Regions from separate parts of the Kribbella sp. NPDC054772 genome, predicted to be linked through region 1. Evidence: riboswitches for the same ligand, from Rfam matches in the RefSeq annotation. Region 1 holds a riboswitch; the other holds the start of a gene.
What was found. A riboswitch is a leader RNA that binds a small molecule or an ion and turns the genes downstream of it on or off. The one in region 1 is predicted to bind ZMP and ZTP.
Positions count from the first base shown of each region.

Region 2: it holds a riboswitch for ZMP and ZTP, as region 1 does, so the genes downstream of both, ACWGID_RS20040 (bifunctional 5,10-methylenetetrahydrofolate dehydrogenase/5,10-methenyltetrahydrofolate cyclohydrolase) here and ACWGID_RS35095 (glycine hydroxymethyltransferase) in region 1, are expected to answer to the same signal.

Region 1 is NZ_JBSHBJ010000035.1:75,954-83,336, forward strand. Features, by position in the region: gene ACWGID_RS35085 (GbsR/MarR family transcriptional regulator) at 890-1,360, opposite strand; gene ACWGID_RS35090 (DHA2 family efflux MFS transporter permease subunit) at 1,424-2,974, shown strand; gene ACWGID_RS35095 (glycine hydroxymethyltransferase) at 2,978-4,444, opposite strand; ZMP/ZTP riboswitch at 4,471-4,553, opposite strand; gene ACWGID_RS35100 (acyl-CoA dehydrogenase family protein) at 4,551-6,191, opposite strand; gene ACWGID_RS35105 (YhjD/YihY/BrkB family envelope integrity protein) at 6,255-7,383, shown strand, end outside.
Region 2 is NZ_JBSHBJ010000011.1:165,056-172,438, forward strand. Features, by position in the region: gene dop (depupylase/deamidase Dop) at 1-128, shown strand, start outside; gene ACWGID_RS20015 (ubiquitin-like protein Pup) at 184-393, shown strand; gene prcB (proteasome subunit beta) at 402-1,244, shown strand; gene prcA (proteasome subunit alpha) at 1,284-2,144, shown strand; gene ACWGID_RS20030 (NUDIX hydrolase) at 2,141-2,749, shown strand; gene ACWGID_RS20035 (nitroreductase family deazaflavin-dependent oxidoreductase) at 2,763-3,185, shown strand; ZMP/ZTP riboswitch at 3,224-3,308, shown strand; gene ACWGID_RS20040 (bifunctional 5,10-methylenetetrahydrofolate dehydrogenase/5,10-methenyltetrahydrofolate cyclohydrolase) at 3,336-4,196, shown strand; gene aroH (chorismate mutase) at 4,228-4,596, shown strand; gene ACWGID_RS20050 (prephenate dehydrogenase) at 4,593-5,666, shown strand; gene cmk ((d)CMP kinase) at 5,699-6,385, shown strand; gene ACWGID_RS20060 (lysophospholipid acyltransferase family protein) at 6,382-7,122, shown strand; gene der (ribosome biogenesis GTPase Der) at 7,115-7,383, shown strand, end outside.

The DNA.
Region 1 (7,383 bases):
ATGGCGGCCGCGCGGGTCAGGTTCGGTGCCGTCTCGCCGCGGGCGGTGGGGGAGCGGAGCGGCTCGGGCTTCACGAAGTCGGCGACGGCCGCCACGACCTCCGGCGTGTAGACGTCGTGGGTTGCCGCGATTGCTGATGGGCCGGTCTCTCGAGGCGGCCGGAACAGTTCCGTGAGCTCGATGCGAGCGAGTCTGACGAGCTCCTTGGCCCGCAGGATGCGGCTGCGCCGGAGGATCTGCCGCTCGCGGGTCAGCGTGGCGGTCTGCCGCCAGTTGACGTCGAACATGATCCGGCCCCGCTGAAAACCGGGGTTCGTCTCGCCGCCGGCGTACCCGCGTGCGTTGCCGTGGGTGAAGAATTCGCTGTAGAGCGCCCCGTCGTCCTCGAGTTTCAGCACGTTCCACGCCCGGTACGGATCGGTCGGTAGCTCGCCGCGTACCCAGGCCTCGTCCATCAGCGCGTGCGACGCCGTGTTCAGCGGCCGGTGGCCGACATAGTGGTACTGCGGTGGTTCGCCCCGCCGGCGCCGGTCGTACTCGGCGATGATCTGCGGCCACTCGTCGGCGGAGATCGCGCGCGCTAGCCGGGCCGCGAACGACGTCCGGGCGCGTAGCTCGGCCCGGGAGGTGATCGGGTGGTCGGTGCGCCCGGTCATCGTCTCGAGCTTGTCCATCACGAACGTGCCGCCGTGCGGAGCGACGCGCTCCCAGCGGGTGACCTTCAGCGACGGGCGGTTCGGGCCGCCGGTGACGGTGTTCAGTGCACGCAGCGCGGCGATGGCGGCGCGGTACAGCGGGACGCGGCGGCGCATGATGCGGGTCTCCCACGCCATGCGGTAGTCGATGTTCAGCCACGCCGTACCGGCGAGTTGCTTCGCCGCGCGGCGATTCACCCCGGATGCTCCGCGCGCCAGTTCTTGATCATCAGGTCCATGTCGGTGTGGATGAAGGCGAAGAAGTCGGCGGCCTCGGTCAGCCGGACGCCGACGGCGGAGTCCGCGCCGAAGAGCGCGGCGCCCGAGCGGCTGGTCGACTCCCACTCGCTGAGCGCCTGGTTGCGGCGCTCCAGGATCGCGGCGAACACGTCCTCGCGGATCCGATAGTGGTCCTTGCGGGACCCCGGCAGCCGCTCCCGCGAGATGAACGAGACCTGCAGCAGTTGGCGGACCGCACCCGAGACGGCGGGCTGGCTGATCTTCAGCCGGTCGGCGAGTTCCGCGGCGGTCATCGTGCCGTTCGGGCTGACCAGCATCGCGCCCATCACCCGCGCGGACATCGTCGGTACGCCGCTGTTCGCCAGCACCCCGGCGAACCGCTCGACGAACTGACTGATCTCTTCCGGACTCGGTGCGGACGCCATGGTTGAAGCTTACAGTAATTTGATTTATCGCAACTATCACAAACTTCTGATATTTTGCGTTCCATGACCACGACCACCGACACCTCCACGCCGACGCTCACCGGCGCCCGCCGCTTCGGTGTCCTCATCGCACTCTGTCTCGCCGTCCTCGTCCTCGGCCTCGACACCACCGTGCTGAACGTCGCGCTGCCGACACTCGCCCAGGACCTGGACGCCTCGACCAGCCAGCTGCAGTGGATGGCGAACAGCTACAACCTCGTGCTCGCCGCACTGCTGCTGCCGGCCGGTCTGCTCGGCGACCGGTTCGGCCGCCGGAAGATCATTGCGATCGCGCTCAGCCTGTTCGGGCTCGCGTCGCTCGCCTGCGCGCTGTCCGACTCGGCCGGGGCGTTGATCGCCTCCCGGGCGTTCCTCGGGATCGGCGCCGCCATGATCGTCCCGGTCGCGCTGTCGCTGATTACCGTGCTGTTCCGCACCGAGGTGGACCGGAAGAAGGCGATCGGCTTCTTCGTCGTTGCCAACAGCATCGGTATGCCGCTCGGCCCGATCGTCGGCGGATTGCTCCTCGACCACGCCGGCTGGCAGTGGATCTTCGTGATCAACGTCCCGATCGCCTTCCTAGCCGCGCTCGCGGTGACGGTGCTCGTCCCGGAGAGCCGGAGCGCGAACCGGCCGGCGATCGACTGGCTCGGGATCCTGCTGTCCAGTGCCGGACTGGCCGCGCTCGTGTACGGCGTGACGAAGGCCGGTGAGACCTCGTGGACGAGTGGCGTGACGCTGCTGTTCCTCGCGCTGGCCGTCGTCCTGATCGCCGGGTTCCTGATCTGGCAGCGGCGGAACAGTGCGCCGTTGATCGAGCTGCGGTTGTTCCACGAGCGCGTGTTCACCGGGGGCGCCGTACTGCTGACAGTGTCGGTGTTCGCGATCTTCGGGTTGCTGTTCACGATGCCGCAGTACTTCCAGGGCATCAACGGGTCGGACGCGTTGCACACCGGGCTGAAGCTGCTGCCGTTCATCGGTGGCATGACGATCGGTGCGAAGCTCGCCGAGCCGGTGGAGGCGCGGGTCGGGACCCGGTTGGTCGTGATGGCCGGCTTCGTGGTGATGGCGGTCGGGTTCGTGCTCGGGGCCTTCACCGATCTCGGCACCGGGTACGGGTACACGGCGATCTGGTTCGTGGTGGTCGGGTTCGGCCTCGGCTGCTCGATGCCGCAGGCAATGAACGCGGCGCTCGGCGTCCTCGACCCGGAGCGGGCCGGCACCGGGTCAGGTCTGCTGCAGGCCTTCCGGCAGGTCGGTGGCACGGTCGGCGTCGCCGTCCTCGGGACCGTGCTGAACTCGGTCTACCGCACCAACGTCGACACCACGGGACTCCCGGCGCAGGCTGCCGACGCGGTGCAGAAGAGTCTCGGCGGTGGGCTTGCAGTCGCGACGAAGACTGGCTCCGCGGGGCTGCTGAACGACGTACGCGATGCCTTCATGACGAGCTTGAACACCACGATGTGGGTGTCCGGCGGGATCGCCGTCATCGGCGCGATTCTCGCCGGAGTACTGATGCCGAAGAGAGCTGCCCGCCCTCAGCCGAGCGAGAGCGGGCAGCCAGTCATCAGTTGAGGATCAGTTGAGCTCGAGGCCCGGGTACAGCGGGAACTTGTCGAGCATCTCGGCCGAGGCGGCCTTGGTCTTGTCGGCGACCCCGTCGGCCAGCACGTACTTCGCCTTCGACGGAGCACCGGCGGTCGTGGTGGTCGGCGTGGTCGCGGACAGCACGTCCACGATCAGCTCGGCCACCCGGTCGAACTCGTCGCCACCGAACCCGCGGGTGGTGAGCGCCGGCGTACCGATCCGGACGCCGGAGGTGTACCAGGCGCCGTTCGGGTCCCGCGGTACGGCGTTCCGGTTGGTCACGATGCCCGCGTCGAGCAGCGCCGACTCGGCCTGCCGGCCGGTGATGCCGTACGACGAGACGTCCAGCAGCACCAGGTGGTTCTCGGTCCCGTCGGTCACCAGCTTCACGCCACGCTTCATCAGCCCCTCGGCCAGCGTGACCGCGTTGTCGGCGACCGCCTGCGCGTACTGCTGGAACGCGGGCTGCCGCGCTTCGGCCAGCGCGACCGCCTTCGCGGCCATCGTCTGGCTGAGCGGACCACCGAGGACCATCGGGCAGCCGCGGTCGACGGACTCGGCGTACTCCGGCTGGCAGAGCACCATGCCGCCGCGCGGGCCGCGCAGCGACTTGTGCGTGGTCGTGGTGGTGACGTGCGCGTGCGGGATCGGGTCGAAGTCGTCGGTGAAGACCTTGCCCGCGACCAGACCGGCGAAGTGCGCCATGTCGACCATCAGCGTGGCGCCGACCTCGTCCGCGATCTCGCGCATCTTCGCGAAGTTCACCTTGCGCGGGTACGCCGAGTAGCCGGCGATCAGGATCAGCGGCTTGAACTCACGCGCCGCCGCGGCGACCGCGTCGTAGTCGAGCAGACCGGTCTCCGGGTCGGTGCCGTACGAGTGCTGGTTGAACATCTTGCCGGAGATGTTCGGCCGGAACCCGTGCGTGAGGTGACCGCCGGCGTCCAGCGACATACCGAGCATCTTCTGGTCGCCGAGCGCCTTGCGGAGCTTGGTCCAGTCCTCGTCGGTCAGGTCGTTGACGTGCTTCGCGCCCGCCTCGGCCAGCGCCGGGGACTCGATCCGCTGCGCCAGGATCGCCCAGAAGGCGACCAGGTTCGCGTCGATGCCGGAGTGCGGCTGGACGTACGCGTGCGGTGCGCCGAACAGCGCCGTCGCGTGGTCCGCGGCGGTCTGCTCGACGGTGTCGACGTTCTGGCAGCCCGCGTAGAAGCGGTGCCCGATGGTGCCCTCGGCGTACTTGTCCGACAGCCAGTTGCCCATCGTCAGCAAGGTGGCGGGGGAGGCGTAGTTCTCGCTCGCGATCAGCTTCAGCGAGGAGCGCTGGTCGGCCAGCTCGGACCGGATCGCGCCGGCGATGGTCGGCTCGACCGCGGCGATCACCTGCAGCGCGTTGTTGTACGCTGCCGACGCGGCGGCGGCGTCGAAGGACGCGGTGTTGTCGGTGGGTTGAGGCATCGTTGTCTCTCCTGCTTGCAGTGGGTCGAAGGCACCCAGGCGCACGGTGCCGACGGGTTTCGCTCCCCGGTGGTTCTCCACCTTCAGCGCGCCAGTCGCGACGCGTTCACCCTATCGCGCGCGTGACGATCTGCTCGAACGGCGTCGTCCGCGGCAACGTGCCGAACACACCACCCCAGTCGTTGGCCAGCCGCGCCGCGACGAACGCGTCCGCGACCGCGGGTGTCGAGTGCCGGATCAGCAGCGAAGCCTGCAGGCACAGCGCCATCTGGGCGGCCAGCCGACGCGCACCGGCTTCGGCGTTCTCGAGGTCGGCAAGCGCTTGCAGCACGTCGTTCACCGCCGCGTCCAGCCGCGCGTCGGCTCCTTGCGCGGCGCCGACCTCGAGCAGCCAGGCGTCGAACGACTCGGGCCGGCGGAGCGCCCGCAGTACGTCGAGCGCGTTGACGTTGCCCGAACCCTCCCAGATGGAGTTGAGCGGCGACTCCCGATAGAGCAGCGGGAGGCCCGACTCCTCGACGTACCCGTTGCCGCCGAGGCACTCGAGCGCCTCGGCCACCATGAACGGCGTCCGCTTGCACACCCAGAACTTCGCCAACGGCAACGCGATCCGCCGGAAGGCGCGCTCCTGCTCGTCGCCGCCGAGAGAAGCATCGACTGCCGCGGCGAGACGCATGCCGAGCGCTGTGGCTGCTTCGCTCTCGATCGCCAGGTCCGCGAGCACGTTCTGCATCGCGGGTTTGTCGGCGAGCAACCCACCGAACGCACTCCGGTGCTGCGTGTGCCAAATCGCCTCGACGAGCGCCCGCCGCTGGAGCGCGGACGAGCCGAGTACGCAGTCCAGCCGGGTCGCCGCGACCATCTCGATGATCGTCCGGACACCGGCACCCTCGTCACCCAGGCGGTACCCGACGGTGCCGTGAAACTCGACCTCGCTGGACGCGTTCGACCGGTTGCCGAGCTTGTCCTTGAGCCGCTGCAGCGCGAACGGGTTCCGGTTGCCGTCGGCAAGAACCCGCGGTACGACGAAGCAGCTCAGCCCCTCAGGCGCCTGGGCGAGCACCAGGAAGACGTCCACCTGCGGCGCCGAGCAGAACCACTTGTGCCCGTTGAGCTGATACTCGCCGTCGGCACCGGTCGGCGTCGCGGTCGTCAGGTTCGCCCGGACGTCCGAGCCGCCCTGCTTCTCGGTCATCCCCATCCCGGCGAGTACGCCGTTCTTCTCCGCCGCGGGCAGGCGCCGTACGTCGTACTCGGTCGAGGCGAGCTGCGGGATCCACTCCTTCGCGAGCCGCTCGTCCGCCTTGAGCGCGGGCACCGCGGCGTACGTCATCGAGATCGGGCAGCCGTGGCCCGGCTCGACCTGGGACCACAGGTAGAACCCGGCGGCCCGGGTCAGGTGCGGGGACGGGCGCTCGCTGGTCCACGCCGCGGCCTGCAGGCCGAAACCGACGGCCCGCTCCATCAGCCAGTGCCACGCGGGGTGGAAATCGACCTCGTCGACGCGGTGGCCGTAGCGGTCGTGGGTGCGCAGGACCGGCGGGTTCTGATTTGCCGGGAGGGCGAGCGCGAGGGCCTCCTCGGAGCCTGCGAGCTCGCCGATTCGGTGCAGACCGGGGTCAGCGGCGAGGTCCGCCGCGGGACCGGCGTACGGACGCAGAGCGTCACCAAGTGCCGTGTCGCGGGTGAAGAAGTTCACGCCCCGCAGTGGGGGAGCCTGGTTCGTTACCGCGAATGGGTCCGCCATGTCAGTACGGTAAGCGGTATGGCACGTTCTGGGGCAGGACCCGCGAGAGGGAGCTTCCTCTCCTTGACATGGGTTCGCAGGATCCCCGCGACGACCTGGAAGCTGCTCACCCAGACCATCGGAGTCTGTCTGCGCTACCGGGTCACCGGTCTCGCGGCCGAGGGGGCGTTCTTCGCGATCCTCTCGCTGCCGCCACTGATCTTCGGGCTCGCCGGATCGCTCGGTTACATCGCGAGCAAGTGGTTCGAGGTCGAGACGATCAACGACATCAAGCAGCAGATCGTCGATCTGGCCGCCCGGGCGCTGACCGACGACTCGATCAAGAACGTGATCGCGCCGACGCTCGACCAGGTGCTGAACGGCGGCCGGCCGGACGTGATCTCGATCGGTTTCGTGCTGGCGCTGTGGTCCGGCAGCCGCGCGCTGAACGTCTTCGTCGACACCATCACGATCATGTACGGGATGGGCGGCAAGCGCGGCATCGTCCGCACCCGCGCGCTGTCCTTCAGCCTGTACTGCGCCGCGCTGATCATCGGCGTGATCGTCCTGCCGCTGGTGCTGGCCGGACCGAACGCGGTCGACGCCTTGTTGCCGCACCGGCTGGACTTCCTGAACCAGCTGTACTGGCCGGTGGTCACGATCCTGTCCGCGGGCTTCCTGAACACCCTGTACCACCTGTCGGTGCCGATCCGGACGCCGTGGGTGTCCGACCTGCCCGGGTCCTTCCTGGCGCTGTCGATCTGGATCCTCGGCAGCTTCGTGCTCCGCTGGATCCTGCAGAGCACGGTCGGCGGTACGTCGATCTACGGGCCGCTGGCCGCGCCGATCGCCGTACTGATGTGGCTGTACATGACCGCGATCGCTGTGCTGATCGGTGCTGCCTTGAACGCGGTCGTGGACCGGCTGTGGCCGCACAAGGCGCATGTCGCCGAGGTGAAGGCGGCATCCGCGGAGGCGGGTTCAGGCGAGGACGCCGAGGTCGAGCCGGTGATGAGGGCCGAGCCGGAGCGGCACCACGAGCACTCGCACTCGCTGACGCCGGTCGAGTCCGACGAGCGGCCGGAGGCGGAGGCGGCTCGCAAGATCGAGAAGCTCTCGGAGCCGAGACCGCAGCCCGCGCCGAAGTCTGCGCCGAAGCCTGAAGCGGAGCCTGCGCGGAAGCCTGAGGTTGAGCCCGCTCCTAAGCCTGCTG
Region 2 (7,383 bases), on a different contig from region 1:
AATCGCTCCAGCGGATCCCGACGCTGGACCCGCTGCGGGGCACGAAAGCGCACGTCGGGGCACTTCTTGACCAATGCGACACCGCGAGTGACCTGGTTCGCACCATTACTGGGGGCGGCGCCGGGTAGGGTCGCTAGTGAAGGCCGATTTGGGCGGCCTTCCCAGCGGTTCTAGGAGGTGGCCATGGCGAAGGACGGCGGTCAGCAGCACAAGCAGCCGAAGCGTTCCTCGACCGAGGAAGAGGTCGAGCAGGTCGAGACGTCCGAAGACGTCGCCGAGCGCAAGGAACGGCTCGACGAGGACGTGGACTCGATCCTGGACGAGATCGACGAGGTCCTCGAGGAGAACGCCGAGGAGTTCGTTCGCGGATTCGTTCAAAAGGGTGGGGAGTGAACCGCTCGATGACATTCGATGCCTCCGGCCGGTTGCCGGAAGCCTTCCTGACCCCAGGGGGCTCGTCGTTCATGGACTTCCTGGCCGGGCACGCGCCCGACCTGTTGCCCGGACGGCGGTCCCCGGGGGCGGGTGACCTGTCCAGTCAGGTCCCGCACGGGACGACGATCGTCGCCGCGACCTTCCCGGGTGGCGTGGTGATGGCCGGCGACCGGCGGGCCACGATGGGCAACATCATCGCCCAGCGTGACATCGAGAAGGTGTTCCCGGCCGACGAGTACTCGGCGGTCGCCTTCGCCGGCTCGGCCGGTTTCGGGATCGAGATGGTCCGGCTGTTCCAGGTCGAACTGGAGCACTACGAGAAGCTCGAGGGCGCCACCCTGAGCCTCGACGGCAAGTCCAACCGGCTGAGCGCGCTGATCCGGGGCAACCTGGCGATGGCGATGCAGGGTCTGGCCGTGGTGCCGCTGTTCGCGGGCTACGACGCCGACCTGAAGGGCGGGCGGATCTTCTCGTACGACGCCACCGGCGGTCGCTACGAGGAGCACCACTTCCACAGTGTCGGCTCGGGTTCGCTGTTCGCCCGCGGCGCGCTGAAGAAGCTGTACCGCGAGGACCTGTCCGAGATCGACTGCGTGACGGTGACGATCCAGTCCCTGATCGACGCGGCCGACGACGACTCGGCGACCGGTGGCCCGGACATGCTCCGGCGGATCTTCCCGGTGGTCGGCGTGGTCACCGCGGACGGCTACCGGCGACTGCCGGAGGACGAGGTCGCGGGGCTCGTCGACGCGGCCTGGAGCCAGCGGCACCTGCGGCCAGACGGTCCGGCCGCGGCGTCCCTGACCTGACGCTGTCTTGTCCCCCCGACCGAACTGACAGAGGATTCGATGAGCGTTCCCTTCTACGTCTCGCCCGAGCAGCTGATGCGGGACCGGGCGGATTTCGCCCGGAAAGGCATCGCCAAGGGCCGCAGCGCGATCGCGCTGCAATATGCCGACGGCATCCTGTTCGTCGCGGAGAACCGCTCGCCCGCCCTGCACAAGGTGGCCGAGATCTACGACCGGATGGCCTTCGCGGCCGTCGGCCGGTACAACGAGTTCGAGAACCTGCGGATCGCCGGCGTGCGGCTGGCCGACATGCGTGGGTACTCCTACGACCGGCGGGACGTCACCGGCCGGGCGCTGGCCAACGCGTACGCGCAGACCCTCGGCGCGATCTTCTCCTCCGGCGGTGAGAAGCCGCTCGAGGTCGAGATCCTGGTCGCCGAGGTCGGCTCCTCGACGGCCGAGGACCAGATCTACCGGCTCACCTACGACGGCTCGATCGCGGACGTCCGCGGGTACGCCGTGATGGGTGGTCCGGCCGACCAGGTCGCGGAGTACATCGGCGAGCACTACACCGACGGCATCTCGCTGGCCGGCGCGCTCCGGCTCGCGGTGGACGCGCTCGGCCACGACGGCACCGAGGTCCGGGCGCTGACCCCGGACCAGCTCGAGGTCGCCGTCCTGGACCGGAGCAGGTCCCAGGTGCGGAAGTTCAAGCGAATGACCGAGGAGACCCTCGAGCGGATTCTGTCCGAGTCCCGGCCGGCTGAGGACGCGGCCGGCTCCACGGACTCGGAGGACGGCGAGTCCGCCAAGGCCGAGGACACCACGTCGGCTGAGGGGGACGACACCCCGGTCGCGCCGCCGTCGGACGACGTACCGGTGGCTCCGCCGGACAACTCCGACGACGACCGTCCGCTGTGACGGATCAGCACGAGAACTCAGCCGTCACGGACACCGTGGCGGCTGAGTTGTCTCGGCCCGCCGACCCGGCGCCGTGGGAGTTGCTGGGGGAGGAGAAGGGCTTCCAGCGCTTCCTGAGCGTGCGCCTGCGCACGTACCGGATGCCGGACGGTCGCGAGGTCGAGTGGGACGTGCTCGGTCCGGAGGCCGGGGTGGCGTCCGGGGTGACCGTGCTGCCGCTGACGCCGGACGGGCGGATCGTCACGATCCGGATGTTCCGCGCCGGCCCGGACAGCGTCGTCACCAACCTGCCCGGTGGCCTGGTGGAGCCCGGGGAGGAAGTGGCCGTCGCCGGTGCCCGAGAGCTCGAGGAGGAGACCGGGTACACCTGCGAGACGCTCGACGTGGTCGGCTGGCAGTGGTCCGGTGCGTCGTCGACGTTCCGCAAGTACGTCGCGATCGCGCGCGGTTGCCGTCCCGACGGGAAGCAGCAGCTGGACGAAGCAGAGGACTGCGTTCCGGTCGAGCTGTCCGTGGATGCGTTCCGTGCCGAATTGCGGACACCCGGTGCAATGACCGGAATCGATGCCGCCTATCTGGCGTTGGACTATGCAGGACTTCTCTGAAAGGGACCTTGATATGAGCGACTGGAACGCGAACGTCATCGCGGAGTTCCGGGAGAACGAAGGCAGGGTCGGCGGGCCGTTCGAGGGCGCCCCGATGGTCCTGCTGCACCACCGTGGCCGCAAGAGCGGCGAGGAGTACATCGCCCCGACGATGTACCTGCAGAACGAGACCGATCCGAACGTCGTCTATGTGTTCGCGAGCAAGGGCGGAGCCCCCACGAACCCGGACTGGTACCGCAACCTGATCGCGGCCGGCGACGGCACCGTCGAGCTCGGGACCGAGACGTTCGACGTGAAGGTCAGCGAAGTGACCGGCGAGGAGCGCGACCGCATCTACGCCGAGCAGGCGCGACGCTACCCGGGTTTCGCCGACTACGAACGCAGTACGGCGGGTGTTCGAACGATCCCGGTGCTGGAGCTCAGCCGGACACCGTGACGGGGTGGGTCCGGCCGCCGATCCGGGTCGGTATCCTGAGGGCGGACCGCGACTGGCGCTGAGGTGGACGACCACCGGGGAACGGTCTGCCATCCGGCTTCGCCGCGCGCCTGGGCACTTGTGAACTGACGCCCAGAGGAGTGCGCACAGATGACTGCTGACCTGATGATCGGGACCGACCTGGCGACCGAGATGGTGACCAAGGCCGCCGAGCGGGCCCACGCGTTGCAGGAGCGGACCGGAGTCCAACCGTGTCTCGCGACTGTGTTGGTGGGCGACGATCCCGCGTCGGCGACGTACGTGCGGATGAAGCAGAACCGGTCGAAGAAGGCCGGGATCGCGTCCCGGAGCATCGTGCTGCCGGCCGAGACCACGACCGCGGAACTGGTCGCCGAGATCACCAAGCTCTCCGCGGACCCGGCGGTGCACGGGATCCTGCTGCAGCACCCGGTGCCCGCGCAGATCGACGAGCGGGCCGCGTTCGAGGCGATCGACTCGGGCAAGGACGTGGACGGCGTGACGATGCGGTCGTTCGCCGCGATGGCGTTCGGCGACCCGGGCTTCCGGTCCGCGACCCCCGGCGGGATCATGCGGTTGCTCGAGGCGTACGACGTACCGCTCGAAGGGGCGCATGCGGTGGTGATCGGTCGCAGCCCGATCCTCGGGAAGCCGGCCGGGATGTTGCTGCTGGCATCGAACGCCACGGTGACCTACGCGCACTCCCGGACCCGCGACCTGCCGGAACTGGTGCGGACCGCCGATGTGCTGATCGCCGCGGTCGGGAAGCCGAACTTCGTCCGTGGTGACTGGCTGAAGCCGGGCGCCGTCGTGGTCGACGCCGGCTACAACGAGGGCAATGTCGGCGACGTGCATTTCGAGGAAGCGGCGCAGGTGGCCCGGCTGATCACACCGGTTCCAGGCGGTGTCGGACCGATGACGATCGCGCTGCTGCTGGAGCAGACGGTCGACGCCGCTGAGACGGCTGTCCGCCCTTTGACTACATTGGCCTAAGGTTTGGGGGAGACGACCAAGGAGGCGAGACGTGGCGGTACGGGCGATCCGGGGTGCCACCCAACTGGACGTGGACGAGCGTGAGCATCTGCTCGAGCGGTCCGCGGAGCTGGTGAAGGCGGTCCTGGAGGCGAACGATCTGGAGAACGAGGATCTGATCAGCATCCTGTTCACCGTCACGTCGGACCTGCGGTCGGAGTTTCCCGCCGTCGCGGGACGGCAGATCGGGCTGACCGACGTACCGCTGATGTGCATGCAGGAGATCCCGGTCCCGCACGCGCTACCGCGGGTGGTCCGGCTGATGCTGCACACCGAGACCCCGCGGTCGCGAGACAAGATCCAGCACGTCTACCTCCACGGCGCGGTCGCTCTCCGTCCCGATCTGACCGGCGCCCAGTGAGTGAGCTCCGCGGCCCGGTTCGCGTCGTCGGCACCGGGCTGATCGGTACGTCGATCGGTCTCGCGCTGGCGCGGCTCGGGGTGGTCGTGGAGCTCGTCGACGGGAACGCGGACAACGCGCTGATGGCCGAGCGGATCGGGGCCGGCTCGCGACGGGTCGACATCGAGCCGCAGCTGGTCGTGGTCGCCGTGCCGCCGGATCACGTCGGTGCGGTGATCGCCGAGCAGCTCGTGCAGACCGAACGGTCGGGCGCGGTCGTCACCGATGCGGCCAGCGTGAAGTCCAAGCCGCTCGCCGACGCTCGCCGCCTGACCGGCGACCTCAGCCGGTACGTCGGCAGCCACCCGATGGCCGGCTCCGAACGGAACGGTCCGCTGGCCGGACGTGCTGACCTGTTCGACGGTGCGACCTGGGCGATCACGCCGCACGACACCAGCGACCCCGAAGCGGTCGACCTGGTCCGGCGACTGGCCGAAGCAGCCGGCGCCCGGACCGTCGAGATGTCCGTCGAGGACCACGACCTCGGTGTCGCCCGGGTGTCGCATCTGCCGCACCTGATGTCCGCACTCGCCGCCGGCACCCTCGCGAACGCGCCGTCGTCGCACCTGGAGCTGTCCGGCCAGGGCGTCCGCGACGTCACCCGGATCGCGGCCGGCGACCCGGCGCTGTGGACCCAGATCGTGTCCGCGAACTCGACCGCGCTCAGCGGCCTGCTGGAACAGATCCGCGGCGAGCTCGACCGGCTTCTCGTTGCTCTCGGCAAGGAAGAGGCGGGCGACGAACTGACCGCCATCCTCGGCCAGGGCGTGTCCGGCGCGGTCCGCGTCCCGGGCAAGCACGGTACGCCGCACATCGACCTGGTGACCGTCCTGGTCACGATCCCCGACCGCCCCGGCCAGCTGGCCCGGCTGTTCGCGGACGCGGCCGAGTCCGGCGCCAACGTCGAGGACCTGCGGATCGACCACAGCCCGGGCCGTCCCGTCGGTGAGGTCGAACTGGCGGTCAAGCCCGCCTCCGTGGACCAGCTCGTCGACGTCCTCACCGAGCGTGGCTGGGTGGTCCACCGCTAAGTTTGTCCCCTCGCGACGGTAATCTTCGGGGCATGATCATCGCTGTTGACGGGCCGAGCGGCTCCGGTAAATCGAGCACCGCCCGCGGAGTAGCCACCCGTCTCGGACTCCGGTTCCTGGACACCGGAGCGACGTACCGTGCGGTGACGTGGTCTGCCGTCGAGCGCGGGCTGGATCTGGACGACACGGCAGCGGTCGCGCGGCGCGCCCGGGAGCTGCGGCTGGAGATCAGCACCGACCCGGGTCACCAGTTCGTGATCGCCGACGGAATTGACGTCACGGCCGCGATCCGGGAGCCCCGGATCAGCGAGGTGGTCTCGAAGATCGCCACCAACCTGGACGTCCGCAAGGAGCTGATCCAGCGGCAGCGGGCGATCATCGACGACGCGCAGCCGAGCGGCGGGATCGTCGTCGAGGGCCGCGACATCGCCACGGTGGTCGCGACCGACGCCGAGCTGAAGGTGCTGCTGACCGCCGACCAGGAGGCCCGGATGGCCCGCCGCGGCGCCGAGCTGGCGGCCGGCTCCGTGACCGCGGAGGAGCTCCGCGACCAGATCGTCCGGCGCGACGCCGACGATTCGACGGTGTCCGAGTTCCAGGTCGCCTCCGACGGCGCGGTCACCATCGACTCGACGTACATGACCCTGGAAGAGGTCGTCGACGTGATCAGCCGACTGGCTAAGGAGGCCGAGACAGTTCCGCGGGGCCGGGAGTCATGACGGCCGAGATCGGCCGAGACAAGGATCTGCACAAGGATCTTCCCCGGACGGACGATCTGTCCCCGCAGCCGTACCGGCTGGCGCTGTCGCTGCGGAAGCTGGCCAAGGTGTACTTCCTGCGCAAGTACGACCTGACCGTCCACCACGAGGAGCGGTTCCCGCTCACCGGCCCGCTGCTGATGGCGCCGAACCACCTGAGTCTGCTGGACGCCCCGCTGCTCGGCGCGGTCGCGCCGCGGATGCTGCACCAGCTCGGCAAGATCGAGGTGTTCGGGGGATTCCAGGGCACGTTCCTGCGCCGGGTCGGTCAGATCCCGGTCGACCGGTCGTCGTACGACATGCTCGCGGTCCGGCGCTCGCTGCAGGTGCTCCGCGACGGGCGGGTGCTGAACATCTACCCGGAAGGCACCCGCGGACCGGGGGACTTCAGCCGGATCAAGGTTGGGATCGCGTACCTGGCGATGGTCACGGGCGCCCCGATCCTGCCGGTGGCGCTGATGGGAACACGGTTGCCGGGCGCCGGTGTGGAGGGCCATCCACCGTCCGGGAGCCGGATCGACGTGGTGTACGGCGAGGCTTTCGCCGTCGACCGCGTACCCTTTCCCAGGAGACATTCCGACGTACAAGCGGTCGCCGACCACATTGGCGACGTTCTGCGCGCCCATGTGAGGGCGGCCGTGGAATCTACCGGCCACCCGCTTCCGGGCTGGCGAGACCAGAGGGACCCTGATGACTGACCTGCCCATCGAACTACCGACGCACGACCGCGAGGACTCCGGGCCGTTGCCCGTGCTCGCGATCGTCGGCCGGCCGAACGTGGGGAAGTCCACGCTGGTCAACCGGATCATCGGCCGCCGTGAGGCGGTCGTCGAGGACACCCCGGGCGTCACCCGGGACCGCGTCTCCTACGACGCGAACTGGGCCGGCCGTGAGTTCACCGTCGTCGACACCGGCGGCTGGGACCCGGACGCGGTCGGGATGGCCGCGCTGGTCGCCGC